2 regions of the Streptomyces sp. NPDC087906 genome follow, and region 1 is predicted to be linked to the other one. Evidence: riboswitches for the same ligand, from Rfam matches in the RefSeq annotation. Region 1 holds a riboswitch; the other holds the start of a gene.
The links. Region 1 has a riboswitch for S-adenosylmethionine ahead of thrC (threonine synthase). Riboswitches for the same ligand answer to the same signal wherever they lie in the genome.

Region 2: another riboswitch for S-adenosylmethionine. It lies ahead of ACZ63I_RS25740 (aminotransferase class V-fold PLP-dependent enzyme); the one in region 1 lies ahead of thrC (threonine synthase).

The regions. Positions count from the first base shown of each region.
Region 1 covers NZ_JBVJLC010000001.1:670,395-677,872, forward strand. The annotation lists gene ACZ63I_RS02980 (GlxA family transcriptional regulator) at 1-794, shown strand, start outside; gene gap (type I glyceraldehyde-3-phosphate dehydrogenase) at 903-1,901, shown strand; gene ACZ63I_RS02990 (alpha,alpha-trehalose-phosphate synthase (UDP-forming)) at 1,965-3,392, opposite strand; gene ACZ63I_RS02995 (hypothetical protein) at 3,440-3,655, opposite strand; gene ACZ63I_RS03000 (glucosyl-3-phosphoglycerate synthase) at 3,693-4,718, opposite strand; SAM riboswitch class I at 4,874-5,001, shown strand; gene thrC (threonine synthase) at 5,018-6,295, shown strand; gene ACZ63I_RS03010 (MoaD/ThiS family protein) at 6,331-6,609, shown strand; gene ACZ63I_RS03015 (cold-shock protein) at 6,988-7,191, shown strand.
Region 2 covers NZ_JBVJLC010000009.1:271,312-278,789, forward strand. The annotation lists gene qcrB (cytochrome bc1 complex cytochrome b subunit) at 1-511, shown strand, start outside; gene trpD (anthranilate phosphoribosyltransferase) at 702-1,769, shown strand; SAM riboswitch class IV at 1,869-1,985, shown strand; gene ACZ63I_RS25740 (aminotransferase class V-fold PLP-dependent enzyme) at 2,025-3,398, shown strand; gene ACZ63I_RS25745 (Lrp/AsnC family transcriptional regulator) at 3,427-3,708, opposite strand; gene ACZ63I_RS25750 (rhomboid family intramembrane serine protease) at 3,705-4,418, opposite strand; gene ACZ63I_RS25755 (hypothetical protein) at 4,559-4,801, shown strand; gene ACZ63I_RS25760 (NYN domain-containing protein) at 4,838-6,202, shown strand; gene ACZ63I_RS25765 (NlpC/P60 family protein) at 6,518-7,478, shown strand, end outside.

The DNA of each region.
Region 1 (7,478 bases):
CCGTTTCGTACGGGCTCGAAGCGCTCGCCTGGGCCGACATCGTCTTCGTACCCGGCTACCGGCACCCGGACCGGGACGATCCGCCGCAGGCCGTGGTCGAGGCGTTGGTCGCCGCGCACGGTCGGGGTGCGCGGCTTGCCGCCATTTCTACCGGGGCCTTCGCGCTCGCTGCCACCGGGCTGCTCGACGGCAAGCGCGCCACGACGCACTGGCACTACACGCAGGCGCTCGCGGCGAAGCGGCCGCTGGTCCGGGTCGACGAGAACGTGCTGTTCGTGGACGAGGGCAGTGTGCTGACCTCGGCCGGCGCCGCCTCGGGCATCGATCTGTGTCTGCACATCCTGCGCGGCGACCTGGGCGTCGCCGCTTCCAACCACGCGGCGCGCCGCCTCGTCGCCGCCCCCTACCGCAGCGGCGGTCAGGCGCAGTACGTGCCGCGCAGTGTGCCCGAGCCGCTGGGCGAGCGCTTCGCCGCCACCCGGGAATGGGCGCTGCACCGGCTGGGCGAACCGCTCACCCTTGACGTGCTCGCCGGGCACGCGCGCGTGTCGCCGCGTACGTTCTCCCGGCGGTTCGTCGAGGACACGGGGTACACCCCGATGCAGTGGGTCATGCGTGCCCGTATCGACGTGGCCCGTGAGCTGCTGGAACGTTCGCAGCGGAGCGTCGAGCAGATCGCCGTGGACGTCGGGCTCGGCACCGGTGCGAATCTGCGGCTGCATTTTCATCGCATTCTCGACACCACGCCCAGTGAGTACCGCCGCACCTTCGCCCAAGGTGATCAGGGGGAGTAGGCCGCCGCTCGACCCGTGGCGCGATCCTTGCGGACCCTGGCAATCATGCCGCTGCCACCGCCCGGCGCCGCGCGAGACGCTGATGGTGAGAGAGAAGGGACACCACACATGACTCGCATCGCCATCAACGGATTCGGCCGCATCGGGCGCAATGTGCTGCGCGCACTGCTCGAACGCGACACCGGCCTCGACGTCGTCGCCGTCAACGACCTCACCGAACCCGCCGCCCTCGCCCGGCTGCTCGCCTTCGACACGACCGCGGGCCGGCTCGGCCGCCCCGTGAGCGTCGACGGGCAGACCCTTGTCGTCGACGGCCGGCGCATCAAGGTGCTCGCCGAGCGCGAGCCGGCGCAGTTGCCGTGGGCCGAGCTGGGCGTCGACATCGTCCTCGAATCGACCGGCCGCTTCACCTCGGCCAAGGCAGCCCGCGCGCACATCGAGGCGGGTGCCAAGCGGGTGCTGGTCAGCGCGCCCGCGGACGGCGCCGATGTCACGCTCGCTTTCGGCGTCAACACCGACGCGTACGACCCGGCCGCGCACACGGTCGTCTCGAACGCCTCCTGCACGACGAACGCGCTCGCGCCGCTGGCCGCCGTCCTCGACGACCTCGCCGGCATCGAGCACGGCTTCATGACGACGGTGCACGCCTACACGCAGGAGCAGAACCTGCAGGACGGCCCGCACCGCGACGCCCGCCGCGCCCGCGCCGCCGCAGTGAACATCGTGCCGACCACGACCGGCGCCGCGAAGGCGATCGGGCACGTGCTGCCCCAGCTCGACGGCAAGCTCTCCGGCGACTCGATCCGGGTGCCCGTACCGGTGGGCTCGATCGTCGAACTCAACACGACCGTCGCGCGCGACGTCACACGCGACGACGTGCTGGCGGCGTACCGCAAGGCGGCCGAGGGGCCGCTCGCCGGGGTGCTCGAATACTCCGACGACGCGCTCGTGTCGTCCGACATCACCGGCAACCCGGCCTCGGCGATCTTCGATTCGGCCCTCACCCGTGTCGACGGCAGGCACATCAAGGTCGTGGCCTGGTACGACAACGAGTGGGGCTTCTCGAACCGCGTGATCGACACGCTCGAACTCCTCGCGGCCGGCTGACGCGACGGTCGGCTGACGCGACGGTGGGTTGACGCAACGGCCGGCTGACGCGACAGCCGGCGCTCACTCCAGCGCGCGCAGCGCCTCCAACTGGTCCAGGAACCAGCGCTGCGGCGGCAGGGCCGTAGCCGCCGCCGCGAGGCGCTTCGTGCGCTGCGCGCGTTCGTCGTCCGGCATCGTCAGCGCCGTGTGCAGCGCGGCGGCCGTCGCCGAGATGTCGTACGGGTTCACCACCACGGCGTCCTCGCCCAGTTCCTCGTACGCGCCCGCCTCCCGCGACAGCACCAGCGCGCAGCCGTCGTCGGAGACCACCGGGATCTCCTTCGCGACCAGGTTCATCCCGTCCCTGATCGGGTTGACCAGCGCCACGTCCGCCAGCCGGTACGAGGCGAGCGAGCGGGCGAAGTCGTCCTCGACGTGCAGGACCACCGGCAGCCAGCCCTCCTGCCCGAACTCCGCGTTGATCTCCTCGGCGACCCGCTGCACCTCCGCCGTGTACGAGCGGTAGACCGCGAGGTCCTGCCGGGACGGATAGGCGAAGGCCACATGCACCACGCGCCCGCGCCACTCCGGACGGTCGGTCAGCAACTGCCGGTAGGCGAGCAGGCCGCGCACGATGTTCTTGGACAGTTCCGTGCGGTCGACCCGGACGATCGCCTTGCGCGGCGCGCCGTCGGACGCGCCGATCTGCTCCCGCAGCGACACGAGCCGGTCGTCCACGTCCGCGCGGTGCGCACGCTCCCGCAGGAAGTCCGCGTCGGCGCCCAGGCCGTGCACGCCGATCTGCGTGTTGCCGGTGCCGCCGAGCAGTTCCGTACAGCAGGCGGTGAACGCGTCGGCCCACCGGTGGGTCAGGAAGGCGGCGCGGTCAGCGCCGAGGATGCCGCGCAGCAACTGGCGCGCGATGTCGTCGGGCAGCAGCCGGAAGTAGTCCACCGGCGCCCACGGCGTGTGCGAGAAGTGGCCGATCCGCAGATCGGGCCGCAGCGCCCGCAGCATCCCCGGCACCAGCGCCAGGTGGTAGTCCTGCACCAGCACGGCGGCGCCGTCGCCCGCCTCGTCGGCCAGGGCCTCGGCGAAGGCGCGGTTGTACGCCTCGTAGCCCGCCCACTGGGCGCGGAACTCCGGGCCGAAGGCCGGTTCGAGCGGGGTCTGGTAGAGCATGTGGTGGACGAACCAGAGCGTGGAGTTCGCGACGGCGTTGTACGCGTCGGCGTACACCTCGGGCGCGATGCCCAGCATCCGCACCCGCTGGTCGCCCGTGTCGGCCTGGTCGAGCCGGCCGCCGGTGCGGCGCACCGCCTCGCGGTCGCCGTCGCCGAGCGCGGCGCAGACCCACACGGCGTCCGTGTCGGGACCTATGGCGGACAGGCCGGAGACCAGCCCGCCGCCGCCGCGCCTGGCCTCCAGCTCTCCGTCGTCACGGAGGGTGTACGAGACGGGGCCGCGATTGGACGCGACGAGTACCTGGGCGGCTTGCTCGGAGACCATGTGCCGAAATCTAGCCCGTCCAGGAAACGCTCAAACGTACGGGCGGGTCACTCGTCGCGCCTGCCCCGACCGAACCCGCGGCCCACGCCGCGCGCGGCGGCCAGCGCGACCACCCCTGCCGCGAGCAGCGCGAGCGCCACCCCGCCCAGCAGCCAGAGCTGTTCGGCGGCGCCGCCCGCCTCGGCCATGCGGCCGCTCGACACGGCGGCGGCGTGCCGGGCGTCAAGAACGTCACTCAGACCCAGAACGTCACTCAGACCCATGCCGGTCAATCTAGGTAAAAAGAATGATTATGGATGGTTACGCCGCGCGACGAGACGCGTACTCGGCGATCTCCCGCATCGGCGGCCGCTCCTCCGTGTCCACCGCGTACGTGCGCGGTACGAACCCGTCAGCGCCCCGCTCGAACTGCGTCAGCTCCGGGCGCACCAGATGCGCCCGGGACAGCCGGAGCTGCGCCGTCCGGTAGATCGCCGCCGCCATCCGACCGAGCGCCCGGTCGTCCTGGTGGCGGTGGACGCGCACCCCCACGTCGACCTGGCCCAGCGCGTCGAGCCCCACCGTGTGCAGCGCGTCCACCAGCAGCCCCAGCTCCACGCCGTACCCGACGGGGAACGCGAGCTGTTCGAGCAGCGAGCGGCGTACCGCGTACTCGCCGCCCAGCGGCTGGACGAAGCCCGCCAGCAGCGGCCAGTGCAGATTCAGCAGCGGGCGCGCCACCAGCTCCGTGACCCTGCCGCCCTGGCCGACCCCGCCGCCTTGGCCGACCCCGCCGCCCTGGCCGACCTGGCCGACCCTGCCGCCCTGGCCGCCGCCCCGCAGCCGCGCCGCCGCGTCGTCCAGCGGCCGGTCGTACATGGCCTTCACGAACTGCATGTCCTGGTCGGTCAGCAGCGGGCCCACGATGCCCGAGACGAAGTCGGCGGAGAACCGCTTCAGATCGGCGTCCACGAAGCACACGATGTCGCCGCTCGTCACCAGCAGCGAGCGCCACAGCACCTCGCCCTTGCCGGGCAGCGCGGGCAGCCGGGGCAGGATCTCGTCGCGGTGCACCACCCGCGCGCCCGCCTTCGCCGCCACCTCGCCCGTACGGTCCGCCGAACCGGAGTCGATCACCACCAGCTCGTCGACGAGAGGCACCTTTTCCATCAGCTCGCGCCGGATCACGGACACGATCTCGCCGACCGTCTCCTCCTCGTCGAGTGCCGGGAGCACGACGCTCACGGTGGTGCCACGTGTGGCCTTGGCCACCAGCAGCCGGTCGGGGCTGCGGTCCGAGGCGGACCAGGAACGGCTGGTCAGCCAGCGTTCCACCTCTTCCAGCACGATCGGCTCTCCCTGCGCGTGATCCATCTCGCGTCGCGGACGGCTCTCTCAACTGTCCGTTCCTTCGGTTACAGTCTTGAACAACGCAGATGTCCTTCGCATGCCGGGGTCATCACGCGTGACAAACGCACCGGACCCCGGGTCCGGCGCCATACCGCTCATCCAGAGGGGCAGAGGGAACGGCCCGTTGAAGCCCCGGCAACCCTCCCGCCGACCGCGAGGTCACGGTGGGGAAGGTGCCAATTCCGTCTTGCGGCGAAACGCGCCGCGAGGAAGATGAGGAGAAAGGGCCTCGCCTCATGGCTGTGCAGACCGTCCAGAACACTGTCGACCTCGGACCCGCCGTCGCACTCTCGTGCCGCGAATGCGGAGAGCGTTTCGACCTCGGCCCCATCTTCGCCTGCCAGAGCTGTTTCGGGCCGCTCGAAGTGGCGTACGACCTGCCGAGCGGCACCCCCGAAGAGCTGAAGAAGCGCATCGCGGCAGGCCCCAACAACATCTGGCGCTACGCCCCGCTGCTGCCGGTTCCGGCCGATGTGGCCGACCACCCGAACATCAACCCCGGCTTCACGAAGCTCGTCAAGGCCGACAACCTCGCGCGTGAGCTGGGCATCATCGGCGCCCTGCACGTGAAGGACGACTCCGGCAACCCGACGCACTCCTTCAAGGACCGGGTCGTCGCCATCGCCGTCGAGGCCGCCCGCGCCTTCGGCTTCACCACCCTCTCCTGCTCCTCCACCGGCAACCTCGCGGGCGCCGTCGGCGCGGCGGCGGCGCGGGCCGGTTTCCGCTCCTGCGTCTTCATCCCGCACGACCTGGAGCAGGGCAAGGTCGTCATGGCCGCCGTGTACGGCGGTGAACTCGTCGGCATCGAGGGCAACTACGACGACGTGAACCGCTTCTGCTCCGAGCTGATCGGCGACCCGCTGGGCGAGGGCTGGGGCTTCGTCAACGTCAACCTCCGTCCTTACTACGGCGAAGGCTCCAAGACGCTCGCCTACGAGATCTGCGAGCAGCTCGGCTGGGAGCTGCCCGACCAGCTCGTCATCCCGATCGCCTCCGGCTCGCAGCTCACGAAGATCGACAAGGGGCTCAAGGAGCTGATCAAGCTCGGTCTCGTCGCGGACAAGCCGTACAAGATCTTCGGCGCCCAGGCCGAGGGCTGCTCGCCGGTCTCCGCCGCCTTCAAGGCCGGCCACGACGTCGTACGGCCGCAGAAGCCGAACACCATCGCCAAGTCGCTGGCGATCGGCAACCCCGCCGACGGCCCGTACGTGCTGGACATCGCCCGGCGCACCGGCGGCGCCGTCGAGGACGTCAACGACGAGCAGATCGTCGACGCGATCAAGCTGCTGGCGCGCACCGAGGGGATCTTCGCCGAGACCGCGGGCGGGGTGACCGTGGGCGTGACGAAGAAGCTCATCGACGCGGGTCTGCTGGACCCGACGCTCACCACCGTCGTCCTGAACACGGGCGACGGACTGAAGACCCTCGACGCGGTGGCTCCCACGACCGGGCCGACCGCGACCATCAAGCCCAGCCTCGACGCGTTCCGCAGCGCCGGCCTGGCCGGCTGAACCCGCCGCCCACTACCTCAGGAAGGCACGCCACCATGAGCGTCAAGGTCCGTATCCCCACCATCCTCCGCACGTACACCGGCGGCCAGGCCGAGGTCCCGGCGGAGGGCGCCACCCTCTCCGAGGTCATCCAGTCGCTGGAGGCGAACCACCCGGGCATCGCGGCCCGCGTCCTGGACGACGAGGGCAAGCTGCGCCGGTTCGTCAACGTGTACGTGAACGACGACGACGTGCGCTTCGAGGGCGGCCTGGAGACGGTCACCCCCGAGGGCGCCGGAATCTCCATCATCCCGGCGGTCGCGGGCGGTTGCTGACCATTTGTCGGCTGCGCTGAGTGACGCCCGGTGCCCCCTCCGCGAGAGAAGCGGAGGGGGCACTTCCATGTGGTTGAGCGCGCTACTATTCGGGAAGCGCCGCCCCCGCCCCGCCTCCGCGCGTGCCGGGCGCATATGAGAACGCGACAACATGGCGCCAAAGTCCGGATGCCCTTTGCCACTGTTACGTGCGCTTTGCCTGGCCCGACTTGCCCCGGAACGCTGTGAATTCACCGCTTCGCGTGATCGGCCATGCCCAGAATTCTCGTCTAATTGACCTGTTGCAGAGGGCAGTTGGGCAGATACATTCAGCCGCGGTCGACGCGTTCCGGCGCGAAGTGCGGTCCCGCGCAGGGGCCAGTAATAGGGGAGTTAGGCATGGCTCAGGGCACCGTCAAGTGGTTCAACGCGGAGAAGGGGTACGGCTTCATCGCGGTCGACGGTGGTGCGGATGTATTCGTCCACTACAGCGCGATCCAGATGGACGGTTACCGCACCCTTGAAGAAGGTCAGCGAGTGGAGTTCGAGATCTCGCAGGGCCAGAAGGGTCCGCAGGCGGACATGGTCAAGCTCGCCGTCTGATCCCGGCGCGATCGGCCACCGACGCATCACCGGCACTCACGCCGAGAGGCCCGCACCCTGACACCGGGGTCCGGGCCTCTCGTGCGTCCGGGCGTCCCCTCTCGTGCGTCCTGGTGTCCCCTCTCGTGCGTGTGGACCAGGGGGGCGGAGCTTGCACTCTCGGGGGTCGAGTGCTAATCATTGGCGTTAGCACTCTGCACGTGAGAGTGACAACTTATGGACCTCGTCAGCGAGGCCCGAGAGCCGGTGGGGCAAGGAACCGCAGGGCTCTCAGGCCGTCCGTCGCG
Region 2 (7,478 bases), on a different contig from region 1:
GCGCAACGCCCCGACGCGCACCGCCTTCGGTGTCGCCTGGATCACCTGGTACATGATCCTGCTGGCCGGCGGTGGCAACGACCTCATCGCCACGCACTTCCATCTGTCGATCAACACGATCACCTGGGTCATCCGGATCGCGTTCTTCGTCGCCCCGGTCCTGGTGTTCATCCTCACCAAGCGGATCTGCATCGGACTCCAGCGCAGGGACGCCGAGAAGGTGCTGCACGGACGCGAGTCCGGGGTCATCAAGCGGCTGCCGCACGGCGAGTTCGTCGAGGTGCACACCCCGCTCGCCCAGGGCGACCTGTACAAGCTCACGGCGCACGAGCAGTACACGCCGGACGAGATCGGCCCCACGACCGACGAGAACGGTGTCGAGCGCAAGGTCTCGCCCGTCGAGAAGGCCAGGGTCAAGCTCAGCAAGGGCTACTACGGCGAGGGGAACCAGATCCCCAAGCCCACGGCCGAGGAGTACAAGGAGATCACGAGCGGCCACGGCCACCACTGATCCCCGGCCCGACAGCCGACACCACCGAGGGCCCCGGCCCGGCACCCCGCGAGGGGGCCGGCCGGGGCCCTCGGCCGTCCCCTCGGCGTATCTCACCGCCGGTGCGCGCCGATAGGCTTGCCGCCACGTCGGCCACGTCGGCCACGTCGCACCGGCCCTGCGGCCGGTCCCCAGACACCCAGGAGCGAGCATGAGCGCTGTTACCCCCGTCGGAGGCGACACCGTGGCGGCCCGCACCTGGCCGGGCGTCCTCACCCCGCTCATGCGCGGCCAGGACCTGTCCGTCGAGGACACCGCCTGGGCGATGAACCAGATCATGAGCGGCGAGGCGACCGACGTGCAGATCGCCGGCTTCGCCGTGGCGCTGCGGGCGAAGGGCGAGACGGTCGAGGAGGTCTCGGGGCTCGTCCGCAGCATGTACGAGCACGCCCGCACCATCGAAGTGCCCGGCCGTACCGTCGACATCGTCGGTACCGGCGGTGACATGGCGAAGACCGTCAACATCTCGACCATGGCGTCGATCGTCGTGGCCGGGACCGGCGCGAAGGTGGTCAAGCACGGCAGCCGCGCGTCGTCGTCGGCGAGCGGCGCCTCGGACGTGCTGGGGCAGCTCGGCGTCAATCTGGAGCTGACGCCGGAGCGGGTGGTCGAGGTCGCCGAGGAGGCGGGTATCACCTTCTGCTTCGCCGTCAAGTTCCACCCCGCGCTGCGGCACGCGGCGACGGCACGGGCCCAGCTCGGCACCCAGACCACCTTCAACATCCTCGGGCCGCTCACCAACCCGGCCCGGGTGCGCGCCCAGGCGGTCGGCGTCGCCGACCTGAGGATGGCGCCGATCGTGGCCGGCGTGTTCGCCGAGCGCGGCAACTCGTCGCTGGTCTTCCGCGGCGACGACGGGCTCGACGAGCTGACGACGACGGCGACGTCCCGGGTCTGGCTGGTCCGTGAGGGCAAGGTCACCGAGGAGGCGTTCGACCCGCGCGACGTCGGCCTGGAAATCGTCCCCGTCGAGGCGCTGCGCGGCGCCGACGCCGCCTACAACGCCGAGGTGGCCCACCGGGTGCTGGCGGGCGAGGAAGGGCCCGTACGGGACGCCGTGCTGCTGAACGCGGCGGCTGCCCTGGTGGCGCTCGACCAGACGGGAGACCCGCTCACGATGCAGCTCTCGGCGGGGCTCGCGCGGGCGGCGGAGTCGATCGACTCGGGCGCCGCGGGGCGGACGCTGGAGCGCTGGGTGGCGGCCTCGCAGCGCGTGTAAGGCGCGCGCGGGCCGTGGTGTGCGGCCCGGTCTCACCCCTGTCCGGAACGTGGAACGAGGTTGAGGCCGGGCGGCACCCTGTGCCAGACTCTTTTCCAAGGTCATGAGTGACAGCGTTAAGGCCCCGGCTTGCTGTCCGGCAACCCTCCGTCCGTGGCGGGGTGCCCCGGGTGAAGACCAGGCCGTAGGCAGCGAGGTCTACGGCAAGCGCGGACCCCTCTCTGCTGTGGGGTCCTGGTCCCCAGGGAGTCTGGCATGTCCGTGTTTTCCGATGTCGTCACCACCACCGCCCCGCTGCCCGTCCTCGGACGCGACGTCAGCGTGCCGCTGGTCACCGGCGGCGAGGTCAGCTACGCGGCGCTCGACTACGCGGCCAGCGCGCCCGCGCTGCAGCGGGTGTGGGACGACATCGCCGCGTACGCGCCGTACTACGGCAGCGTGCACCGCGGCGCCGGCTACCTGTCGCAGCTCTCCACCGACCTGTTCGAGAACAGCCGCCGCACCGTGGCCGAGTTCCTCGGCTGCCGCGCCGACGACCAGGTCGTCTTCACCCGCTCCACCACCGACTCGCTGAACCTGCTCGCCGCCGCCGTGCCGGCCGGCTGTCAGGTCTTCGTCTTCGAGACCGAGCACCACGCCGCGCTGCTGCCGTGGCGGGCCTCCGGTGTGAGCGACGTGACGTACCTGGACGCGCCCAGGACCCCGGCCCAGGCCGTCGAGATCCTGGAGCGGACGCTCGCCGCGCGCACCGGTGAGGGGCCCGCGCTGGTCTGTGTGACCGGGGCTTCGAACGTGACGGGCGAGCTGTGGCCCGTACGGGAACTGGCCGCTGCCGCGCACGCCAACGGCGCGCGGATCGTGCTCGACGCCGCGCAGCTCGCGCCGCACCACCCGGTGGACATCGCCGCGCTGGACGTCGACTGGGTGGCCTTCTCCGGACACAAGCTCTACGCGCCGTTCGGCTCCGGGGTGCTCGCGGGCCGCGCCGACTGGCTGCTGGCCGCCGAGCCGTATCTGGCGGGCGGTGGCGCCAGCCGTAAGGTCACGCGCCGCGACGACGGTGGCGTGGACGTCGACTGGCACGCCAACTCGGCCCGGCACGAGGCGGGTTCGCCGAACGTGATCGGGGTGTACGCCATCGCCTCCGCCTGCAAGGCGCTCACCGATGCGGGCTTCGACTCGCTGGTGGCCAGGGAGCAGGAGCTGGTCGGCCGGGTGCGGGCCGGACTCGCCGAGGTGCCGGGGGTCAAGGTGCTGTCGCTGTTCGGGGACGACGCGCCCCGGGTGGGCGTCATCTCGTTCGTGGTCGAGGGCTGGAACAGCTCGCACTTCGCGGCGGCGCTCTCCGCCGAGTACGGCATCGGGGTGCGGGACGGCCTGTTCTGCGCGCACCCGCTGGTGCGGACGCTGCTGGACAGCGACCCGCAGGAGCCGGGGGAGTGCGGCGCCCCCGAGGCCGCGCCCGGCGAGCGCTCGCTGAACGCGATCCGGGTCAGCTTCGGCGCCGGCACCCCCGACGAGCATGTGGAGCGGTTCGTGGCGGCCGTGGCGGAGCTGGTGCGCGACGGCGCGCGGTGGAGCTACCGCACCGAGGACGGCCGCTGCGTCCCGGACCGCGACGCCGCGTAAGGACCGGGACGCGCCCGGCCGCGCGGACTCAGGCGTCGAGGCCGATCGAGAAGGCCGCTTCCAGGTCGTGCTGGGAGTACGTACGGAACGCCACGTGCGTGTCCGTGGCCTCGACGCCCTTGATCTTGCTGATGCTGCCGGGGATGACATCGGCCAGGTCGTCGTGGTTGGCCACGCGCACCATGGCGATCAGGTCGTACGTCCCCGTCACCGAGAAGACCTCGCTGACGCTGTCCAGCGCCGCGACGGCCTCCGCGATCTCGGGGATCCGGTCCACGCTGGTCTTGATGAGCACGATCGCGGTGATCACGGTTGGCGTTCTCCCTCGGTGGCCCCGGTCTGACCCCCCACTCTATCGGTACGCCAGTACCGCACCCAGGCGTAGAGGAACCCTCCGCCGAACCCCACGAGGTGCGCGAGATAGGCGACGGCAGGGCCGTCCGGCGGGGTCTGCTGCTGCGCCACGTACTGCAGGGCGAACCAGAAGACCAGCACGATCCAGGCGGGGAAGCGCAGCGGCAGGAAGAAGAGGAACGGGAAGAGGCTGGTGACCCGCGCCTTGGGGAAGAGGTAGAGGAAGGCACCGAGCACGCCGGCGATCGCCCCCGAGGCCCCGACCAGGGTCTCCTGCGACGAGGCGTTGGCGACGGCGTAGGCGGTCAGCGCGAGGTAGCCGACGACGAGGTAGAACACGGCGAACCGCAGCCGGCCCATGCGCTCCTCGGCCATCGCGCCGAAGACGTAGAGGAACAGCATGTTGCCGAGCAGGTGCAGCCAGTTGCCGTGCACGAACAGGGCGGTGAGAGGGGTGAGCAGCGCGTGCGGTGACCCGGTCAGCAACTGGCTCGGGATGACGCCCCACCGTTCGAAGTAGGCGCTCTGCGCCGCGAGCAGCGCGTCGCCTCTCCCGTACACCGGATTGAAGCCGGACAGCGGACTGGCCAGGAAGGCCAGACAGCACAGCCCGATCAGGCCGTAGGTCACCACAGGGCCGTCGTCCGTCGTCCGCCACCTTTTCACTGACAGAGCATGTCGTACGGGGGCGTACCGGTACAGAGTGCCTCGCCGGGGTTCGGGGTAGGCGGTGGGTAAGCGGAAGGCCGTAGGGTTACGCCACCGCGGGCAACGGCGGTGGCGGGCGACGAGAAGAGGACGGCACGATGGCGACGGTTCCCCAGCCGACTTCCGAGCAGCGGTGGCGTTGTGCCCTGTGCGGCAATCTCACCCGGTTCGACGTGACACGTACGTCGAAGGCCGTCGAGTACGTCCATCTGGACCTGGCAGGGGATCCGAAGGTCGAGGAGCGCGAGGTGGTCAGTGAGACCATCGAGTCCGTGCGGTGCCGTTGGTGCAACGCGGTGGATCAGATCGAGCTGGTGGACAGGCCGGGCGCCGGCTCCTGAGGGAGCCGCCCGAAAGGGGTAGTGGGGTGACGGATCGTGGAGCAGCCCGCAAGCGGTGCTGAGTCGGCCGGCGCGGCCGACGGCGACGCCGCCGAGGTGCTCGACCGCCCGCTGCCCGACGGGGTCAGGCGGCGGGTCGTCGCGCTGGTCTCGGACGCTTTCGGCGGCCTGACCGTCGCCGAGCTGCCCACGCAACTGCGGCAGTACGCCCGTTTCACCCCGAACAGGCGCGCGAAGTTCGCCGGCAACGCGATGGCGGCGGCGCTGGAGAGCGACCCGCTGTTCCGCCAGCGGATCGGCGAGCGGCTGGCCGCGGCGCAGCCCGAACTGGCCGAGGCGTTGGAGGCGGGATCGCCGCCGGCGGCCGCCGATCCGGTCGACGTGGCCGCCGCCGCGTACGTACTCAGGCCCCCCGGATGGGTGAAGTTGGTGACCGCCGCGGGCGAGGAGGCCCTGCGGGCGGAGGCGGAGCGCGCCGACGAGGAGGCCAGGCGCGAGCTGGCGCAGTTGCGGGACGATCTCGCCGCCGCCCGTGCCCAGACGAAGAGCGAGACGGAGCGGCTGCGCGCCGAGCTGGAGTCCGTACGCAAGGACGCGGAGTCGCTGCACCGCAAGCTGCGCAGCGCGCAGAGCGACGTGAAGCGCGGCGAGGCGGCGCTGCGCCGGGTCAACGCGGAGCTGGAGGGCGTCAGGTCGGAGAGCGCGGCGCAGGTGTCGGCGGCCGAGAGCGAGACCCGGCGGATCAGGGCGCGGCTCGCCGAGGCGGAGTCCGCAGTCGAGACCAGCAGGCGCGCGGCGCGCGAGGGCCGTTCGATCGAGGACATGCGGCTGCGGCTGCTGCTGGACACGGTGCTGGAGTCGGCCCAGGGGCTGCGCCGCGAGCTGGCGCTGCCGCCCGCCTCCGCGCGGCCCGCCGACACGGTCGACGCGGTCGAGCCCGGCCGGATGTCGCCGAAGGACGTGGCGGCGCGTGCGCTGTCCGACACGGACCCCGCGCTGCTCGACCAACTGCTGGCGCTGCCGCAGGCGCATCTGCTCGTCGACGGCTACAACGTCACCAAGACCGGTTATCCGACGATGCCACTGGAGAAGCAGCGGCTGCGGCTGCTGGGCGGTCTCGCCATGCTCGCCGCGCAGTCGGGCGCCGAGATGACGTGCGTCTTCGACGGCGCCGAACTGGCCGCTCCCGTACTGCTCGCGCCGCCGCGCGGGGTGCGGGTGCTGTTCTCCAAGCCGGGGGTCACGGCGGACGAGCTGATCCGCCAGTTGGTCAGGGCGGAACCGCCGGGCCGGCCCGTCGTGGTGGTCTCCACCGACCGCGAGGTCGCCGACGGAGTGGCGAAGGCCGGTGCCCGGCCGGTCGCGTCCGCCTTGTTGCTGAAGCGGCTTTCGCGCGCCTGAGCAACTGGTGAGGCTAATGCCCGAATTGATGGCTTCACGTCACAACATGGCGTCAAATAGTCATCACTGAACGTGTGCTGTACGTAAATTATGCCTTCGAGATCAAGATTTTTCTCGTGAGGATTTGAACTGATCACAAGAAGGTCACTAAGGTCAGGTCGAACCTTCGCGCGGTCGATCACCCATCCGGGGTGTCGGCGAAGGCACCGCCGAATCCACGCAGTTCAGCTCAGCACGGGGGAGCCGAACATGTGGAGCCGGGACATGTGTCCCCCTTTGCCCGGTAGGCGGCTGAGGAAGAAGGAGCTCGCCTTCGTGGCGTCCCACCGTCGTCCCAAGCCTCCGAGCCGCACCCGTGTGACTGTGCTCACCGCCACTGCCGCCGCCGCCGTCGCGCTGACCTCCCAGGCCGCGCACGCCGACCCGAAGCCCACCACGAAAGACGTCAAGGCCAAGGTCGAAGGCCTGCGCCACGACGCCGAGGTGGCCACCGAGAAGTTCAACGGCGCCAAGGAGCAGCAGGACAAGCTCACCAAGCAGGTGAACGCCCTGCGCGACAAGGTGGCCCGCGGCCAGGACGAGCTGAACGAGCTGCGCGACAGCCTCGGTTCGATGGCGAGCGCCCAGTACCGCAGCGGTGGTATCGACCCCTCGGTGCAGCTCTTCCTCTCCTCGGACCCGGACACCTACCTGGACAAGGCGTCCACCATGGACCAGGTGAGCGCCAAGCAGGCCGACGCGCTCCAGCAGATCCAGGCGAAGCAGCGCACGCTGGCCCAGGAGCGCAAGGAAGCCCAGGACAAGGTCAAGGACCTCGCGGACACCCGCAAGGAACTCGGCCAGAAGAAGAAGGACGTCCAGGAGAAGCTGGCCAAGACGCAGAAGGTGCTGCTCACCCTCACCGCCCAGGAGCGCGCCTCACTCGCCGACGACGAGAGCCGCGCCAACCGCGCCAGCAGCCGGGTCGACCTCGGCGCCTCCGTGCCCGCCTCGCAGCGCGCCGCCGCCGCCTTCGCCGCCGCCCAGACCCGTATCGGCATGCCGTACGTCTACGGCGCGACGGGCCCCGGCTCGTTCGACTGCTCGGGACTCACCGGCTGGGCCTACGCCCAGGCCGGCGTCTCGCTGCCGCGCACCTCGCAGGCCCAGGGCGGCGCCGGCCCGCACCTCTCGGCGAGCCAGCTCCAGCAGGGCGACCTGGTCATCTTCAGCGGCGGCAGCCACATCGGCCTGTACGCGGGCAACGGCCAGGTGCTGCACGCCCCGCACCCGGGCG